2 regions of the Pseudomonas viridinivis genome follow, and region 2 is predicted to be linked to the other one. Evidence: predicted binding sites of a transcription regulator. Region 2 holds the regulator's gene; the other holds the start of a gene.
What was found. Region 2 encodes FliA, which starts transcription of late flagellar genes. Its sites were predicted from a motif close to CTAAAGTTTNNNNNNNNNNNGCCGNTAA; they were not measured.
Positions count from the first base shown of each region.

Region 1: AABC73_RS09990 (methyl-accepting chemotaxis protein) is a predicted target of FliA. The motif match lies at 1,698-1,725, and genes of this name have one in related genera.

Region 1 covers NZ_CP151076.1:2,173,042-2,176,455, reverse strand. Annotated here, with positions in the region: gene AABC73_RS09990 (methyl-accepting chemotaxis protein) at 1-1,646, opposite strand, end outside; gene AABC73_RS09985 (ATP-binding protein) at 1,785-3,110, opposite strand; gene AABC73_RS09980 (response regulator transcription factor) at 3,107-3,414, opposite strand, start outside.
Region 2 covers NZ_CP151076.1:1,887,157-1,890,570, forward strand. Annotated here, with positions in the region: gene flhF (flagellar biosynthesis protein FlhF) at 1-651, shown strand, start outside; gene fleN (flagellar synthesis regulator FleN) at 767-1,600, shown strand; gene fliA (RNA polymerase sigma factor FliA) at 1,597-2,337, shown strand; gene AABC73_RS08665 (chemotaxis response regulator CheY) at 2,629-3,003, shown strand; gene AABC73_RS08670 (protein phosphatase CheZ) at 3,023-3,414, shown strand, end outside.

The sequences.
Region 1 (3,414 bases), 290 kb from region 2:
CGACGGCCAAGGTCATCCAGATTGCGAGAAGTTTCGGCACTTTGGCGGGTCTCATCAGCCACGACGTCCACCGCCGAAGCGATCTGATGCACGCTGCGATTGATCTCTTCAGCCACAGCAGTCTGCTCTTCCGCGGCACTGGCAATTTGCGCATTCATCGAGTTGATGGTGCCAATCAAATGGCCGATCGCATCCAGAGACGCTCCTGCCTGATTGGCCTGCACGGAAGTGCCATCGCCAGCCTCGCTGGAGCGGCGCATGGCATCCACTGCCGTCTGAGTGCCCTTTTGCAGTCGATCAATCATCCCCTGAATTTCCTGGGTGCTTTGCTGAGTGCGACTGGCCAAGGCACGCACTTCGTCAGCTACCACCGCGAAACCACGTCCCGCTTCCCCGGCCCGCGCGGCTTCAATAGCGGCGTTGAGGGCAAGCAGATTGGTCTGCTCGGCAATCGAGCGAATCACTCCGAGCACGCTGACTATGGAAGAAACGTCCTGCTGCAGGCTGTCCAGAGACGTACCGCTATTACGGATATCTTCCACCAACGCATGAATCTGTTTGATGCTGCCGTCCACCACACGCTTGGCGGACTGACCTTGTTCGTCGGTCTGCTGCGCGGCGACCGATGCACCCTGCGCACTCTTCGCCACTTCCTGGGCTGCCGCAGACATTTGGTTGATCGCGGTGGCGACCTGATCCGTTTCGTGGCGCTGGCGCTCCATCGCCTGTTCGGAGCGTTGCGCCTGACTGGAAACCTGACCGACAAGCCCGGTCAATTGCGTTGTCATGCCCGCGATCTGCTGCACCAGGCCATGGATCTTGTCGACGAAACGGTTGAAGGATCCGGCAAGGTCACCGAGTTCATCCTGGCTGGTAATCGTCAGGCGGCGAGTCAAATCGCCCTCCCCCGCAGCAATGTCGTCAAGATTGGCTTTCATCAGGCGCAGTGGGCGCAACAATGTGCCCGCCAGGATGGTCCCGACTGCGGTAATGACGATCAGAACCAGCATCGCGATGCCGATGATGCTCAGCAGCATCTCCTGCAAACGAGCTTCGACACTTTTCTCGACCACTGCAACCTGAGCGTCGATCCCATCCAGGTTTACCGATGACCCGACCGCCATGTCCCATTTAGGCAAATACTCGGTGTAACCCAGTTTTGGCAGCAACTCGGTCTTGCCCGGCAGCGGTGAGGAATAAAGGAGGTAATGCGTACCGGCTTTGGCAACGGCAACCAGTTCGTTATTGACATAAACCCCGTTGGGATCGCGGGCATCCTTGAAACTTTTGCCGATGCCATCAGGACTACTGGCCTTGAACAGGCGCACCGATTGGGAATCGTAACCGAAGAAGTAGCCGTCTTTGCCGTAGGTGATATTGGAGAGCAGCTTGATGACCTGAGCGCGCGCTGCGTCGTCACCTGGCGCAGCAGCATCGTAGATCGGCTTGATGGTGGTCATGGCGACCGCGACATAACTTTGCAGGGTCGACTTGGCTTCAGCGAGCAAACGCTCGCGCGTCTCACTGACCTCGCGCTTTGCCTGCTCGCGGAGCATGACGACGGTCGCTACGCTGATCACCAGCGCAAATATCAGCACCGGCAGCACCGCCAGCGAAAGTACTTTGGCTTTCAGGCTAATACGCATAGAGCTCCAGAAATCGGTTTGTTTTTATTGGGTAGGCTGCAGTTAACCTGTTTAACGGCCAGTTGTCCGAAAAGTTGAGAACCTTCCGAATTGTTTGTAGGACCAAACTGTTATCGACCGCACAAGTATCGGATAGCCTCAGAGCAAGGCTGGCCCCAACGGAAGATCGATACGCACCTGTAACCCGCCAAGCGGACTTTCCAACAGCCTGAGTTCGCCACCCCACGCATGGATGATGTCTCGCACAATGCCCAGGCCCAAGCCGTGCCCGGTGATTTGCTCATCCAGCCGAGCGCCGCGGCTGAACACTTCCTCGCGTCTGGATTCAGGAATGCCCGGACCATCGTCTTCAACCAACAAACAAAAACCCTGCTCTTGCTCGGTAATCGTCAGCAGCACCTCACTGTCAGCCCACTTGCAGGCGTTGTCCATCAGGTTGCCGAGCAGCTCAAGAATGTCTTCGCGATCCCAGGGCAGGCATAGGCCGCTGGCCACCATGGTCGACAGCTCCAGATGATCACCGTGAATCATGCGCAACGTCGCCAGCAGCCCAGCGAGTTCTGCATCGCAGTCGAAACGCGCACCGGGTAGCGCATCCCCGGACAAACGTGCCCGGTTGAGCTCGCGGACCAATCGCTGCTCAATGTGCTCCAGCTGTTCGCGCAAGGTATTGCGCAACGCGGGATGGGCATCAAGCTGGGAATTCGATGCCAGGCTGACCAGAACAGCCAATGGGGTTTTCAGCGCATGCCCAAGGTTGCCCAAGGCGTTACGGGAACGCTTGAGACTGTCTTCGGTGTGGGCGAGCAAATGATTGATCTGCGCAACAAGCGGTTCAAGCTCAAGCGGCACCTCGCTATCAAGCTGCGATCGTTTGCCCTGTTGCAGCTGGAATATCTGCTTGCGAACATTCTCCAACGGCCTCAATGCACGACGTACGGTAACTCGTTGTAGAACAAGAATGACCAGCAGTGCTGCAAGCCCGAGCCCAAGACCAAATTGCTGTACACGCTGAAAGCTCGCTCTGACTGGGGTGTAATCCTGTGCCACGGTGATCGAAATAGATTGCCCGAACTTGCGATATTCCGTGTTGAGCATCAGTAGGGATTGGCCGGTCATGCCCAGCTCAAGATTGGCGTGCAGTCCGGCGCCTTCAACGTCAGGCAATTCAAGATCCCACAGCGATCTGGACCGCCAGTGCCCTTGGTCAAAGTCCACGCGAAAGTAATGCCCCGAGTAGGGTCGCTGATACGCCGGGGACAAGCGATGTTCATCAAGTTGCAAACCGGTCGGGCCACGCACCAGCGCAACCAGCAGGTTTTCGCTCTCATTGCGCAGGCCGGCTTCAAGATAACGCTGCAAACCGACTTCAAAAAGCCACAGGCTGGTTTGCGCCAGAATCACGCATACGACCACCATTACGCTGATCAGGCCCAGGCTGAGACGCCCCTGAATAGACTTCAAACAGGCGCTCCACCGAATCGATAACCCTGGCCCCGGCGGGTTTCTATGACGGCCTTGCCAAGCTTGCGACGCAAGTGATTGACGTGCACTTCGATCACATTGGAATCACGCTCGTTTTCCCCGTCGTACAAGTGCTCAGCCAAATGACTCTTGGACAGGATCTGTTCGGGGTGAAGCATGAAGTAGCGCAGCAGTCGAAACTCAGCGGAAGTCAGCTGGATATCCACACCATCACTGCTGACGCTTTGCCGGCCCTCATCAAGATGAAGACCTGCGGACTCCAGACGGGGTTGATTGGCGAGAC
Region 2 (3,414 bases):
ATGGTCGGCCCGGCTGGCATGGGTAAAACCACCACACTCGCCAAGCTGGCCGCGCGCTATGTGTTGAAGTACGGCGCACAGAACATCGCTCTGGTGAGCATGGACAGCTTTCGCATCGGCGCTCAGGAGCAGCTCAAGACTCTGGGCCGCATCCTCAACGTGCCGGTGACGCATGTCGATCCGGGCCAGTCGCTGGCTCAGGCACTGGAGCCGCTGTTGCGCAAGCGCGTGGTGTTGATTGACACCGCAGGCCTGCAAGCCAGCGATCCGGCCCTGCGCATGCAGCTCGAAAGCCTCGCCGGGCGTGGCATCAAGGCGCGTAATTATCTGGTGTTGGCAACGACCAGTCAGAAGCAAGTGCTGACCGCTGCCTACCACAGTTACAAACGTTGTGGCTTGTCCGGGTGCATCCTGACCAAGCTGGACGAAACTGCCAGCCTGGGCGAAGTACTCAGCCTGGCGATCAGTCATGAGCTACCTGTTGCCTACCTGACTGACGGGCCGCGAATACCTGATGATTTACACCTTCCGCGCCGGCACCAATTGGTTACCCGTGCGGTCAATGTGCAGATGCAGGAAGAGCCTAGCGAAGAAGCGATGGCGGATATGTTTGCCGACCTGTACCACAACCCCAGCAAGCGGGTGGGTTAGGTGAAACGAACTAATGGAATTTACCTGCATCGATGGTCTGCCACGCATTGTTCCTCAGCGAACGTGCAGCCCCCAATGTGGCTTCGGTCTACGCAAGACAAGGTAATGAAATAACATGGGCAGCATGCATCCCGTACAGGTGATCGCGGTGACCGGCGGCAAAGGTGGCGTCGGTAAGACTAACGTGTCAGTGAACCTATCGCTGGCCTTGGCCGAGCTTGGCCGGCGCGTCATGCTGCTGGACGCCGACCTTGGCCTGGCCAATGTCGACGTGTTGCTGGGGCTTACGCCCAAGCGCACCCTTGCCGATGTGATTGAAGGGCGTTGCGAATTGCGCGACGTACTCCTTCAGGGCCCTGGCGGGATTCGCATCGTGCCAGCCGCTTCCGGCACGCAGAGCATGGTGCACCTGACGCCGGCGCAGCATGCCGGTCTGATTCAGGCCTTCAGCGATATTGGCGATAACCTCGACGTACTGGTCATCGATACGGCCGCCGGCATCGGCGAGTCGGTGGTGAGCTTCGTGCGCGCTGCCCAGGAAGTCTTGCTGGTGGTGTGCGACGAGCCGACCTCGATCACTGACGCCTACGCGCTGATCAAGCTGCTCAATCGCGACTACGGCATGAATCGCTTCCGGGTCCTGGCCAACATGGCCCAGAGCCCGCAGGAAGGCCGCAACCTGTTTGCCAAGCTAACCAAAGTGACCGACCGCTTCCTCGATGTTGCCCTGCAATACGTCGGTGCGGTGCCTTACGACGAGTGCGTGCGCAAGGCGGTGCAGAAGCAGCGTGCCGTTTATGAAGCGTTCCCGCGCTCCAAATGCTCCCTGGCCTTCAAGGCTATTGCGCAGAAAGTCGACACCTGGCCGCTGCCGGCCAATCCGCGCGGTCATCTTGAGTTTTTCGTGGAGCGACTTGTTCACCAGACATTTGCGGGGCCTGTCCAATGACAGCCAGCGGCTACCAGATGTACAGCAAGACCTCCAAGAACTCGCAGTACGAGCTCATCGAGCGCTATGCGCCGCTGGTCAAGCGTATCGCCTATCACTTGCTGGCGCGCTTGCCGGCCAGTGTGCAGGTCGAGGACCTGATCCAGGCCGGCATGATCGGACTGCTTGAAGTGTCCACCAAGTACGACTGCACCAAAGGCGCGAGTTTCGAGACCTACGCGGGTATCCGGATTCGCGGCGCGATGCTCGATGAAGTGCGTAAAGGTGACTGGGCACCGCGTTCGGTTCACCGCAATACGCGCATGGTCAGTGACGCAATTCGCTCAATTGAAGCTAAAACAGGTCGTGACGCTAAAGATCACGAGGTTGCGGCCGAACTCCAATTGAGTCTCGATGATTATTACGGGATTTTGAACGATACCCTGGGCAGCCGGCTGTTCAGTTTCGACGACCTTTTGCAGGACGGCGAACATGAAGGGCTGCACGAGGACGGCGCAAGCGGTTCGCTTGAGCCATCGCGGGATCTGGAAGACGAACGTTTCCAGGCCGCGTTAGCAGATGCGATTGCCAATTTGCCAGAGCGCGAGCGACTGGTGTTGGCGCTGTACTATGACGAGGAGCTGAATCTCAAGGAAATCGGTGAGGTCCTTGGGGTCAGCGAGTCGCGAGTCAGCCAGTTACACAGCCAGTGCGCAGCTCGTTTGCGAGGGCGTTTGGGAGAGTGGCGAGCGCGTTGACAGGTGTGGCGCATCCGTAGGGTTGCGCTGTACGTGTAAGCCGGCTGTGCAAAGCGTTGTGTGGGGAGATGGACAAGGCGGGAACCGGTCATTGGCATTACTGCAAGCTGTTGGAAGGAGTTTTACCTTTCTGGCGGCACGCCGAACTGCTGCCCGGTTTCTTGACTGTTGATTTACCAAGCCCGTCGTCGTTTTAGTACAGCCGATGTGAGCTGTGCCGGTATTGATTGAACAGCGCGTTCAGGTGCTGAACGCGTTAAAGACTGCTTGGAGGTCGAATTGGACAAAAACATGAAAATCCTCATCGTTGATGACTTCTCAACGATGCGGCGGATCATCAAAAACCTGTTGCGTGATTTAGGATTCACCAACACGGCCGAAGCCGATGACGGGCTCACCGCGCTGCCAATGTTGCAGAGCGGTGCTTTCGACTTTCTGGTGACTGACTGGAACATGCCTGGCATGTCCGGCATCGACCTGTTGCGTCAGGTGCGCGCCGATGAACGACTCAAGCACCTTCCGGTGCTGATGGTCACGGCCGAAGCCAAGCGCGACCAGATCATCGAAGCCGCCCAGGCGGGCGTCAACGGTTATGTCGTGAAGCCATTTACGGCCCAAGTGCTGAAAGAAAAGATCGAAAAGATCTTCGAGCGCGTCAATAGCTGATGTTTGCCGCGAGGGTGCTATGGAGCATAAAGAGTCATCACAGGGCGACTTTGAGTCAACCCTGAAAAAACACGCGCATGAGCTGGTGATGTGCCTTGAAAAAGGCCGTTTCGGCGAAGCCGTGCAATTGATCCATGAGCTGAACCAGACTCGTGATCGCGGCTTGTATCAGGAAGTCGGCAAACTCACCCGCGAGCTGCACAGCGCAATCGTCAATTTCCAGATTGACCCGAACATGCCTCAGGCCAAGGAAGTGTCCCAGATCACGGATGCTACCGAGCGTTTGTCGTATGTTGTCAGGCTTACCGAAAATGCGGCCAACCGCACCATGGATCTGGTCGAGCAAAGCACGCCCCTGATGAATGGCTTGAGTACCGACGCCAAAGCGTTGAGCCAGGATTGGGGACGTTT